One region of the Virgibacillus sp. genome, then DNA from elsewhere that is predicted to be linked to it. Evidence: riboswitches for the same ligand, from Rfam matches in the RefSeq annotation. Region 1 holds a riboswitch; each other region holds the start of a gene.
What was found. A riboswitch is a leader RNA that binds a small molecule or an ion and turns the genes downstream of it on or off. The one in region 1 is predicted to bind thiamine pyrophosphate.

Region 1 (4,365 bases):
TTAAGCATAAAGCGAAGTCTTTTTCGTTGCTGTCCCATGTTAATAAAGCCTCCCATTTCCAATAAACGTTGATGTTTTTTCAAAATTGTACTTGGAAAAAAGGATATTGTCAACTTAATTTTCAAAAAAGTTTACATTTTGTATGAGTCTTTTTTCCGCTTATTCGTTCTATTAGGAAGAAGCAATAGGCTTATTCAACAGATGCCATCAATCTACCGTACCCAATTAATAAAATGTAAAGTGTACCATAGCTAATAATGGTTACTAAGATTTCTCTTTCGGATAAAAGGACCTTATTCTAAACCAACTGGCGATCTCCTTAATCCTATTAACGACTTTAGAAGGGTATGAGCAAATTTTCACGCGGAACGGGCTACTTCTACCTATGGGAGCGATTTTCCGAAGAATGGGAGAAAGTTAACCATTACGCTGGTTAACTTTCTAATGATAGGAGTCTGTAGTTTGAATCTATTCTTTCATATAAGATATACTTACAATACAAGTAAGAATCAATGGAGAGGGGATGGCTTACGATGGGGCAACAAATTAAAGGGAAGATTGCGTATATTACAGGTGCTGGTAGCGGTATTGGAAGAGCAACAGCACTTGCTCTTGCTCAGGAAGGTGTTCATTTAGGCTTAATAGCTCGTACGAAATCCAAACTGGAAGCTGTTGCAAGAGAAGTAGAAACATATGGTGTTAACACCAATTATGCTGTTGCTAATATAGCAAAGTTGGAAGAAGTAGAGGGGGCTGTTGCGGAGCTAGAAACGTCGCTTGGGTCTGCAGATATTTTAATAAATAATGCAGGTATTGGAGCATATGGTAATTTTCTAGAGATGGATCCAGAAACGTGGAAACAAACTTTAGAGGTGAATGTGTTCGGTACGTATCACGTGACCCGTGCCGTATTACCACATATGCTTAAGAAAAATCAAGGCGATATTATCATGATTTCCTCCAGTAACGGATTAAAAGGAACAGCAGGTTCGACTTCTTACAGTGCTTCCAAATTTGCCATTCAAGGTATGTCCGAAGCTTTAATGCAAGAAGTACGCAGAAATAACATTCGCGTTTTCACATTAAATCCAAGCCTTGTTGCCACAGAGCTTGCTTTCGGCGAAAAGTTAGCGGAGAAAAATGACGATAAGTATATGCAAGCCGAAGATTTAGCTGAATACATGGTAGCGCAATTAAAATTGCATCCGAGAATGTTTATTAAACAGTCGTTACAATGGGCTACGAATCCGTTCTAAAAACCAACACTGTTGCGGCAGACATTTAACAAAAGCCATTGCAACAGTGCTTATGATTGGCTTTTATAAAATTTTGTCCATTTTCAGAGACCGTTACTAAATAAATCATTCATTATCCTAAGGTCTACTCTGGCTAATCGAGATAACGAACAGGGTGTTAACTTGCAGCTAACGAGCTGATATAAATACTTGGTAAGTAACTTTGATAGCCAACGTTTTTTAATGGAAAGGCGTTGGCTATTAATTACGGTAAATAGTTTTCATAAAAAGGAAACGCTTATACTTAGGATGCTTTCTTCACCTGTTTTTTAGTCATAAGTGTTTCTGCTTGCACTAACCGAGGAGCGCTAGCTAAAATTACCGCTAAAACAATAGCACAAAAAACAAACGCACCTACAAAAGTCGTTCCATTCGCTATAAATGAATAAACGAGTGGCGACGTACCCTCAGGAGCAGATTCACCCCAAAAGATTACACCTGCAAGAAAATGCCAAAAATACCTTGCAATACTACCCACGAATGTCGCAGCCACAACCCATGCCAAAGCGGTTTTTTTATACCCTTTTTCAAAACTTTTCTGAATTATAGAAGAGAGTAATCCGGCAAAACCAACGCTAGCAAAAGCAATAAAATATTCAATAAAAAATTGCAATGGTGTCAAATAGTAAGCATCACCGAGCATCACCTGTAACAACCCCCATAAGAAACCCGCTAATATCCCTGCTAGCATTCCTCTCCGAAATGCAAGAATAAATATGGGCACCATAGCAAAAGAGATCGATATAGCTGGTGATAATTTAATCGAAGGAAGAAAATCCAAAATCATTGCAAATGCTGCAAAAAATGCTGCTTCAATCATTACTAATAAGCGAATATTTTTCATTAAAAAAGCTCCCCTTTCACGGAAACCCCAAGGGAAGCATCATTGTTCAGCGTAGTTGTTCATTTATGTGTAGAAGGTAAATGCTTATAAACGTCCGCTTTACATTCAGGATCTTCCTTGCACCTAAATCGAACTAGCATTTTATGAATAAACCTAAACATTGTTGTCCACATCCCTACGCAAGTGCTAACTAAACAGGTTCAAAGGGTCTCGAACGATTTCGTTCCATCTCAGCAAAATAGCTCCCCTTGTGGTTTCTATGTATATGATTTTCATCTATTATAAGCGATAAATTGTTCTTTGAACAGCTTTTAGCTCCTTTATACACCAAAATTTTTTTAGCAACAAGTCGTGTTCAAATAAATAGTCAGGGAAATGAAGCTAACTTCTTAAATTATCGAAGAGGTCGCGCACATTCCTCATGTTGGCGATAGCTTTTCACCATTAAAAAGACATGTCTGATATACGCATCAATGACCTACCAAAGTCAAAGAAGTATATCTGACATGCCTACATCCAGAGTAGAGAGCGAGTGCATAACTAATTTTCCGTGTACTTTAAATGAAGTGCGTTTGGCATAGCAATTAGAAAAATAAACGATAAAAAAGTGATAAATACCTATTCATCAATCAATCTATGTTTATAACGATCACTACTTCGTGTTTCATCGTACCAAGCAAATGAGTCGCCAATTTCAGACGGATGAATTCTAAAGCTACCTCACGAGCAAAACTCCAGACTCAAAAGTAACAGCCTATGCTTTTCTTACCATTACGCCTTAACGCCATTCGTAAATAACCTGTTTTCACACTAATTTGCACTTCAAATTCATTCTTTACACCTTTTTATTAGTTTACGCCAACGCGCTCCCACGCACGAGCAACTTCCTGAGCAGCGCTTTCCCCATACAAATCTTGAGCGGATTGAATGAGTGCTTGTCTTGCATCTTGGAAACTACTATTCGGCGTTAAATAGGTCGTTAATGCACGATAATAAACTTGTTCCGCCTTACTTACACCTATACCATGAACAGTGAAATAAGCCGCTTTATTCGGAATTCCACTATTGATATGAACTCCACCCCAATCACCGTCTCGGGTGTTTGGTAAATGTTGATAATCGTTCATATGATCTGGCTGATTATACCTTGTTGGGTTTGCCAAACTGCGCAGTGCATCCCCTTCAATACCAGGTGTAAATACATCTTCACCAATTAACCAATCACCATCTACAAAATAGGCAAAAACATCAGCAAACGATTCATTTAACGCACCAGATTGGTTGGCATACACAAGATCAGCTGTTTCATCAATTACCCCATGTGTAAGCTCATGAGCTACAATATCATTTGCACCTGATAACGGAGCAAATCTTCTTCCGTCTCCATTACCGTAAATGATTTTATCACCAACCCATACCGCATTATTATAATTATTTCCATAATCGACAATAGACCGAATTGTTGCACCATTGTCGTCATAGCTGACTCGACCAAATGTATTATAATAATAATCAAATACTTGTCCAGCATAATAGTGAGCATCAACAGCTGCCTGTTGTTCTTCATTCGTAAAACGATTATCTTCATCTTTCACATACACACCTGGAAGATTTCTATCGCCTCTTCCTTGATTCGTGAACGTTTCAATAACGCCATTCATTCGTTTTGTCGTATCATAGAGATAGTAGTCCCCTTGATGATAAAACGTATTTAACTGTCTATGATGTCCAAGGGTACCTATTCCACTTCCAGTTGAGGCAAATTCTTGTGCCTGATTGATTGCTTTTAAAACCTCTCCACTCTCTGCATTTACCCAAATATTCCAGTACGCTGGTTTCGGTTTGGCGAATTGAAGCTCTACGCGATATGCTAACGTGTACTGTTTATTGTCATCGTGATAGACAACTAAATCAGCAGTTTCTTCCAGTGTATTGAACGTTTCTCCAGTTAACGACGCCATTTTTTTATTCGCTTCACTACGTTTTACATCAATGTGCTTCCAAGCATTATTTATTGCCTGCTTTTTGGTTAGTTTTTGTTTTTCTTTTAATTTTTCAGGGGCATTAGGATGAAATTCCCCGTTAATTGCTGTAATTTTTTTGTCTTTATTCACATGTACGACAATTTTAGAATTATCTATCGGTATATTTTGAATTTTCGGTTTATAAATGTAGTGGATCATACCTATATCATCTACATCAGATTCTATAAAATCTAGTTTTGTT
Region 2 (4,365 bases), on a different contig from region 1:
GCTAGATTACGCAATACATCTGGGTTATGGGATATTACTGTGACAGAAAAAAAAATTACATCTATTTCCCCTGCTAATCAGCAACAGCAGGTAGGAGAAATACTCGATGTCGCTGGCTCTTTAGTATTACCTCCATTTATCGAGCCTCATATTCATCTTGATACAACATTAACTGCAGGAGAGCCAAAATGGAATGAGAGTGGCACGTTATTTGAAGGCATTCAACGTTGGTCAGAGAGGAAGCAATCGTTAACGTATGAAGATGTGAAAGATAGAGCTACGCAAGCTTTGAAATGGCAAATTGCCCAAGGTATTCAGCATGTTCGCACCCATGTCGATGTAACTGATCCAAAGCTAACAGCACTACGAGCATTGCTAGAATTGAAGGAAGAAATGGCGGATTTTGTGAGCTTGCAACTTGTCGCTTTCCCACAAGAAGGTATTTTATCCTATCCGAAAGGGAAAGAATTGTTGGAAGAAGCTTTGAAGTTAGGTGCAGATGTAGTCGGAGGGATTCCGCATTTTGAATTCACTAGGGAATATGGTGTGGAGTCGTTAAAAATTGCCTTCGATCTTGCAGAAAAATATGAACGGTTGATGGACATTCATTGTGATGAAATTGATGATGAGCAATCTCGATTTGTGGAAGTAGTGGCGAAAGAAGCCTATGAGCGAGGGCTAGGGTCCAGAGTAACTGCCAGTCATACAACAGCAATGGGATCTTATAATGATGCATATGCTTATAAATTATTTCGTTTGTTAGAGATGTCGGAGATCAACTTTGTATCCAATCCACTTGTTAATATCCATTTGCAAGGGCGGTTTGACTCTTACCCAAAACGGCGTGGTTTAACTAGAGTGAAGGAGTTACTAGAAGCGGGTATGAACGTATGTTTCGGTCATGATGATATCTTTGATCCTTGGTATCCGCTTGGCACAGGAAACATGCTTCAAGTACTTCATATGGGGATACACGTCGCTCAATTATTAGGGTACGAGCAAATTGTAGATTCAATGAACCTCATTACAACAAACAGTGCTAAAGCAATGAGTCTTGAACAAGCGTATGGAATAGAAGTCGGAAAACCAGCTAACTTCATCGTTTTGGATGCAGAGAGTACGTATGAAGCGATTCGGAAACAAGCTATTGTCATGTATTCCATTCGCAATGGGAAGGTTATAGCAAAAACGAAGCCAAGTGAAACAACGATACAAGTAGGAACTGAGGAATATGTGGATTTTACTAGAAAATAAACAAGTGAAATGGAAAAGCCTGCTGGACGAATCCAGCAGGCTTTTTAAATGCGCATTGCTATAAAAACCTTGACACTTGCACGTGCCAACCGATATATTATCTATACAATTAAAAATGAAAATAGTTCACTAGGGGTGCCGCATTTGTGGCTGAGATCAACGTGTGACGTTGGGACTCTTGGAACCTGATCTGGCGTTATAAACCAGCGGAGGGAAGTGGCAGAAACTTTGATTCTAATATGGATTGGAGCAAATTGATTAGCTTAGAATTCGAATGCGATGTCACTTTTCCTCAGGGAAAAAAGTGGCATTTTTTATGCACAAAAATTTTAGGCTTTAAAGTCTAAGCAAAATGTAATCCTTTCGCTATGGAAATTTGTGGATAACTAAGCTTTCTATTCATGAAATCGTCTTAGCTCATATTGAGCAAAACTCGTCATCTCATAAAATTCACTTTTACCATTGGTAGAATGCTACTGTATTGGAATTCAGCTAGGTAAAAAGTTACGATGCTAATACGTTATCGATGTCGTACATGCAATGAGATATTGGCATGAGGGGGAGAAACAATGTCTGTTTTACAGTGGTTTGTTGACTTGGGAGCTAGTGTTATGCTCCCATTTGTAATTTTTATTTTTGCATTGATTTTGCGCACAAAGGTGAGCAAAGCTGTTCGCTCTGGGTTAATCGTTGGTATTGGTTTTATTGGTATTAATCTTGTTATCGGTCTATTAGGTGACAGCTTAGGGCCTGCAATTGAAGCTATGGTTGACAAATATGGTTTAGAGCTCACCATTATTGATGTTGGTTGGCCAGCAGCTGCAGCTATATCATATGGAACCGTTCTAGGCAGTTTGACGATTCCGATAGGTATTGCTATCAATTTACTTTTATTATCGATCGGATTTACTCGGACACTAAATATTGATATATGGAATTTTTGGCATACTTCTTTTACAGCCTCATTAGTTTTGGCGTTGACCAATCATTTCGCTATGGCTGTTGGAGTAATGATTGTTCATCATATAGTATTGCTTTTGCTTGGTGACTGGATTCAGAAGGATATCCAATCCTTTTATGGATTTAAACAGATTACTTTCCCGCATGGGGCTTCTGCTCCATCTTATATCGTAGCCAAACCTTTAAATTACGTATTTGATCGGATTCCTAAATTTAATAAGCTACAGGCAAATCAAGCTTCCATTCAAAAACATCTGGGTGTGTTTGGTGATAAGACAGTAATGGGGGTGGTCATCGGTTTATTTATTGGTGTACTGGCAGGATATGACCTTAAAAATACGTTAATTTTAGCAATGCAGACAGGGGCAGTGCTTGTCTTATTACCACGTATGGTTGCTTTATTAATGGAAGGACTTGCACCTGTTTCAGAAGCCGCTGGAAATTATATGAAGCAACGTTTTCCAGAGAGGAATTTATATATTGGAATGGACAGTGCTTTAGCGGTGGGGCATCCAGCCGTTTTATCAGCTTCTTTGTTATTAGTGCCCATCACTCTGTTTTTAGCCGTGATATTACCAGGTAATAAAGTGTTACCTTTTACAGACTTAGCGACGATTCCTTTTCTTATCGCTTTAATGGTACCTGTTTTTAAAGGTAATATAATTCGGACAGTTATTGGTGGAGCTTTTTATATTGGCATTGGTCTTTATATTGCAACTTGGGTAGCTCCTTTAGTAACAACGACAGCAATGAGTGCCGGTTTTAATATGGGAAATTATGGGGCGATTTCTTCGCTTGTAGATGGTGCAGTGTGGACAACTTTTCCTTTCATTTGGCTAACAGGAAGGATGCATTGGTTTAGTTTTATAGTTTTTGGGTCATTTATAATGGGTTTATTCTTCTATGTTAACAGACGAAAGAGACGCAAACATAAAAATAATTCCTATTGGAGGAAATAAAATGATTAAAATACTCGTAATTTGTGGTACTGGGGTTGCAACTTCTACAATGGTGAAAGAAAAAATACGTGAATGGCTAGAAAAAGAAAAGCTGATACATCAAGTATCGCTTTTTCAATCTAGTGTAGCAGAAGCAGTAAATCAATATGATATGTATGATTTTGTTATCTCAACGACTATTGTACCTGATGAAATGAAAGATTATGTGATTGACGGTACGCCATTCATATCGGGAATAGGGGTAGAGGAAATGTATCAAATAATTCGTGAAAAAGTATTTAGCTGAGAATAGAAATAGATATAATCTGCTGAATGATCGTACAGTTTATCGTACAAGCAGAACTACGGCTTACGTGATGAGAATGGGCTATCAGTCTTGTCTTTCTCAGGCTTTAAACAAACGATGCGGTTGGAAGGAAGTCTCATGTATTGAATACTCCCCTCCGAACATATATCATAGTTTGACGATAAAAAATTCCCACTACTATCATTATTGTAGAAGTGGGAATTTTGTTGCTCCTATTACGCAAATAACTCTTTTACAAATTAGGAGCCTTACGATTTTTTGTCTTTTGTTCATAAGCGTAGTCAATTTGAAATAGATCTTGTTCTAGAAAAGGTTTGCCGATAAAAGTAGCTCCAACTGGTTCACCGTTATCGTCGAATGAATGATAGAATTCTTGCAATTGAAATTTATTATTGGTAGTTCGTTGTTAGGTTTTTTGGTAGCGCATTTCCTATTTAGAAGCGATCAAGAAGTTGGGGAGGAGCAAAGTGAAATCTATGCAGAATAAAAATTCTGAATTAAAATAATTATCATTCGTTTTTTGGCGATCTGTTTCTGATAGCGGGAAACTTAAGATGTGATTTATTATGACAACTTTGCACAAGGATGCAACAGAGTATGCTACTTTCTGAATGAATTGCGGAAAAATGTATTATTGAACGAGGGATGGTAAATCATTTAGAGAGCCTAATATCATCCTATACTAGGCTCTCTCCCCTATCCATATTATAAACCTAATTCTTTTAGATCATTAACCATGGTGTCGATACTATCAGCTTGTACACCGTTGTATTTTTTAATGACTTCTCCTTCAGGGTTAACTAAGAAAAAGCTCGTACCATGTGTTACTTGATCGTTGCCTTCAGGAGGGGGAGCGACCATGCTCTTAAATGATTTGATAGAAAA
Region 3 (4,365 bases), on a different contig from region 1:
CGGAATGGAATTTAATAGGGATCTCGTGTATGGATGAAGCGGTTTTTGAAATAACGTATAAACATCCGCTATCTCTACAATTTGCCCTGCATACATAACGGCTACACGATCCGCCATTTCAGCGACAACACCTAAATCATGGGTAATTAAAATAACACCTGTATTCATTTGTTCTTTTAAATCATTCATTAACCCAAGTATTTGGGCTTGAATCGTTACATCAAGCGCTGTAGTAGGCTCATCAGCAATGAGTAGTTCTGGTTTATTGGCAATAGCGATGGCAATCATCACTCGCTGCCTCATACCACCAGATAATTGATGTGGATACTGTTCACAAGTGTACTCCGGACGAGGAATACCAACTTGATTTAACAAGTGAATCACTCGTTCTTTTCGTTTCGTTTTCGATAACTGTCGATTATGTAATAATAAAGCTTCCCCAATTTGATCTTCCACCGTCATCAACGGATTTAACGCTGTTAACGGGTCTTGAAAAATCATAGACATATGATTTCCTCGTAGCTTATTTAAATTACTTGCTGGTATATTTACAATGTCTTGTCCTTTAACATAAATATTTCCTTCTATTTTTGCTTTCGTATGTAACCCCATAACAGAAAAAGCTAGGGCACTTTTCCCAGAACCAGATTCTCCTACAATGGCCAATGTCTCATTCTTATTAACAGATAAAGAAACATCATCTACTGCAGCATAATAATTGTCATCTATTCTAAAAGATGTTTTTAAATTTTTAATTTCTAATAATTTGTTGTTCATGATCCCCCTCCTTTATCTTTCATTAAAAATGAAGCAAACTAGAATATAGATAAAAAATATACATAGTTTACTTAATTTTTCATCAATTGTTGTTATTGTATTATATTCTATTTTTCTGAATAAATCAATAAAATCATTTAATTTAAAGGAATTTTCGCAATCAAAAAAATAATGCATGAAGCGAGCCTGAGCTTGTTTAATAAGCTCAGGCTCTACCTATGTCAGATTTATTTTTGGAGTATATTTTTTATTTGTTGTATCTTGCTGCGATCCAGTTTATATGCGAATGAATCGTTCCTTCTAGCGCCAGAACCAAAGTGGAATGCATGGGGTTTCACTTGCTCGTATACATCAGCAAAGGTTGCTGGCTTTAAACCATGCCCCACCATCATATTTACATGTGTATCCGCAGCCAAATGAATCAATCGTTGTAGCTGCGGAATTGCATCAGGTGCTTTATAGTTACCTCCTGCAGTTAACACTGTCGTTATTTGCTTATATTGTGCCAAGCATGCTAACGCTTCTTCTTGGTCACGAGCAAAATCAAACGCCCGATGAAAAGTTACTTCTAAATCATCAGCCACATCTAATAGCTGTTTCAACACTTCCTCATCAACTGTTTTTTCAGCAGTCAATGCCCCTATAACGATACCGTTTGCACCCATCTTTTTAATCAGATCTATATCTTCCTTCATCGTGTCTATATCGTATTTGTTGTATACAAATGATTGACTATGCGGACGAACCATGACATTTATAGGCAGATGGACAGCTTCAACCGCTTTTTTTAGTAAACCGTAACTTGGTGTAAGCCCTATTTCTGCCATCGCAGGGCTAAGTTCAATCCGATCTGCTCCATACTGCTCTGCTTCTATCACATCCGTTAAGTTCGTAGCAATAACTTCTAAAAGCATGAACAACCCTCTCCTTTACACACAATACCCTTATCCTACCTGATGAGAGCGCCTTTTAATAGACCAAAAAGATGCAAAGAACCTACTACTATCCTCACTTCCTTTGCCTAAATCTACCATCTATGCTTTAATGGCAATACATAGTGTTATTATATATCTCACTAGGGGAGCAATTTTATTGCTGAGAAAGGAAACTTGACCCTTTGAACCTGATCTAGTTTGTACTAGCGTAGGGAAGTGACAACTTGCATGAATAGTAATAATCAGGCAATCACTTCCCCATTCTATTTACATCGTAGAATGGGGATTATTATTTTCTCCAGATGCAAGTACGTCTTATCCTGAACTACAAAGGTTTGTTGTTTCCACATCTTCTCTAGCATTAAAATAATTTCAATTATCGAGAGGAGAATATAGTATTATGCAACAACTATTTACAGATCGTTTATGGAAAAAGGTAGAGCCAATTTGGAAATCCTATTTGGAGCATCCGTTTGTAAAAGGGTTAGGAGAAGGTTGGCTTGATAAGGAAAAGTTCAAGCACTGGATGAAGCAAGACTATGTTTATTTAATAGAATATTCTCGCTTGTTTGCACTAGGAAGCGCGAAAGCACATGATTTATCAACAATGACAACGTTTGCCAATTTACTTCATGGAACCTTGCATATGGAAATGGATTTACATCGTAACTATGCAAGCAAGTTTGGCATAACTGCTGATGAATTAGAAGAAACAGAAGCGGCGGCAACAACGACTGCATACACAAGTTATATGCTAAATGTGGCACAACAAGGTGGCATAGAAAATACAGTCGCCGCCGTACTCGCTTGTGCTTGGAGTTATAATTACATTGGCAAAGCATTGGCAGCCTGGCCAAACGCCTTGGAACATGAATTTTATGGCAATTGGGTACAAATGTATTCCTCCGAAGATTTTACAGCACTGGCTAACGATTGCATTGATTTAATTAATACAATTGCGGAAGATAAACCAGAACACGAGTTAACCATCTTGGAAGATATCGTTGTGAAAACGAGCTATTTTGAATATATGTTCTGGGACATGGCAGAACATCAAGCCATGTGGCCTGTCCCTGTTGCTGCCCAAAACTTATAATTCTTTGCAAATCTTTATCCGTTGAAATGACTATTAAAAGCAATAAACTAAAAAAGCAATAATTATTTTGGACCAATATCAGGCGGCATGATCTACAGATTTTTAACTTCATAAAAATCCGCCCTAAAAATGTAAAGCTCATCATTTAAAAGCTACGGCTATCACCATAAAGACTTGGTGACATGTCGTAGCTTTCTTTATTCCTTAGGTAGAACGATACAATAGCTTGCTAACAGCCTATTATAACCTATAGATTTCGAAAGGATATATATACCAGATAGATATGATACAACATTGTTACACAGATAATTTATAATGAAAGAGAGGGAGGTTTGCCCAATGGTTCGAATACTAATCGTTGAAGATGAAAAACCAATATCTGACTTAATAAAAATGAGTCTCGGAGATGCAGGATATGAATGTTTCTGTGCCTATGATGGAGAACAAGCTGCTGATATGATTGAAGCAAATCATTTTGATTTAGCAATTTTAGATATTATGCTCCCCAAAATTAATGGCTATGATTTACTAGAATATATCCAGCCTTACGATATACCAGTCATATTTTTAACTGCCAAATCAGATGTAACGGATAAAGTAAAAGGGTTAAAGCTTGGAGCGGAAGACTACCTAACGAAACCTTTTGAAATCGTAGAATTACTAGCCCGAGTGGAAACTGTTTTACGCAGATATGATAAAAACAAACAATTTATAGAATTGTTTGATATAAAAATAGATACGCTTTCCAGAGTCGTAACCAAATCAGGAAAAACTGTTAATCTAACAGCGAAAGAGTACGACTTATTATTATTATTTATCAACAATAAAAATATTGCTCTATTTCGGAGTAACATCTCTATGAAAGTATGGGGAGAAGATTTTGTCGGCGAAAGCAGGACGATTGACCTGCACGTGCAACGCATGCGACAAAAGCTTGGTTTAAAGGATAAAATCGTAGCAGTCTATAAGGTGGGCTATAGACTAGAGGTATAGCATGAAGTTATTTTGGAAAATATTTTATTCCACGATGATCGTATCTGTCTCCTGCTTCAGCATTGGAAGTTATATATTAATTGACTCCGCTTTTCAAGATTCTATCAAGCGCGAAGCCACTTCTGTATTTGAGGAAAATGATATTTTAAGATACTCGCTACAAAAAGAACTACGAGAGGCTTCCGTATCGGATTTTTTCTTCGCTGATGAAAAAAACAAGGAATCAATATCCAATGAAGAGCTACTCATAACCGTTGCCTCCTCCTTAACCATTTATGAATCTGGTGGAGAACTTACTTTTCGTATTAGTAACCAGGACGGACATGTCGTATACGATAATTTTAATGAAGATTTAAGTAACGATGCCGTTACACAAATATCGAATCAATCTAAAGGCTACCAAGTAAAAAATGTTAATGGGAAATATTTTCTTCACGCTATGACACCACTGCAATTACATGAAGATTTATTCTACATTGAAAACTTTCGAGAAATATCCGATATTTTTGCGAGTAAAAATGACCAATGGACAATGTATATGTATATTACGCTGCTGATGATTGG

Region 2: linked by a shared signal. The riboswitch ahead of HLX49_RS12410 (PTS galactitol transporter subunit IIC) and the one ahead of thiT (energy-coupled thiamine transporter ThiT) in region 1 are both predicted to bind thiamine pyrophosphate.
Region 3: linked by a shared signal. The riboswitch ahead of tenA (thiaminase II) and the one ahead of thiT (energy-coupled thiamine transporter ThiT) in region 1 are both predicted to bind thiamine pyrophosphate.

Annotation. Positions count from the first base shown of each region.
Region 1 is NZ_JABXHF010000064.1:4,897-9,261, reverse strand. Features, by position in the region: gene HLX49_RS13325 (biotin transporter BioY) at 1-38, opposite strand, end outside; gene HLX49_RS13320 (3-ketoacyl-ACP reductase) at 534-1,256, shown strand; gene thiT (energy-coupled thiamine transporter ThiT) at 1,540-2,139, opposite strand; TPP riboswitch at 2,295-2,398, opposite strand; gene HLX49_RS13310 (M4 family metallopeptidase) at 2,988-4,365, opposite strand, start outside.
Region 2 is NZ_JABXHF010000056.1:15,699-20,063, reverse strand. Features, by position in the region: gene HLX49_RS12415 (cytosine deaminase) at 1-1,254, shown strand, start outside; TPP riboswitch at 1,376-1,486, shown strand; gene HLX49_RS12410 (PTS galactitol transporter subunit IIC) at 1,824-3,173, shown strand; gene HLX49_RS12405 (PTS sugar transporter subunit IIB) at 3,175-3,459, shown strand; gene HLX49_RS12400 (hypothetical protein) at 3,842-3,967, shown strand; gene HLX49_RS12395 (SCO family protein) at 4,186-4,365, opposite strand, start outside.
Region 3 is NZ_JABXHF010000047.1:9,557-13,921, reverse strand. Features, by position in the region: gene HLX49_RS11000 (ABC transporter ATP-binding protein) at 1-777, opposite strand, end outside; gene HLX49_RS10995 (copper homeostasis protein CutC) at 1,005-1,691, opposite strand; TPP riboswitch at 1,845-1,944, shown strand; gene tenA (thiaminase II) at 2,113-2,808, shown strand; gene HLX49_RS10985 (response regulator transcription factor) at 3,148-3,801, shown strand; gene HLX49_RS10980 (sensor histidine kinase) at 3,803-4,365, shown strand, end outside.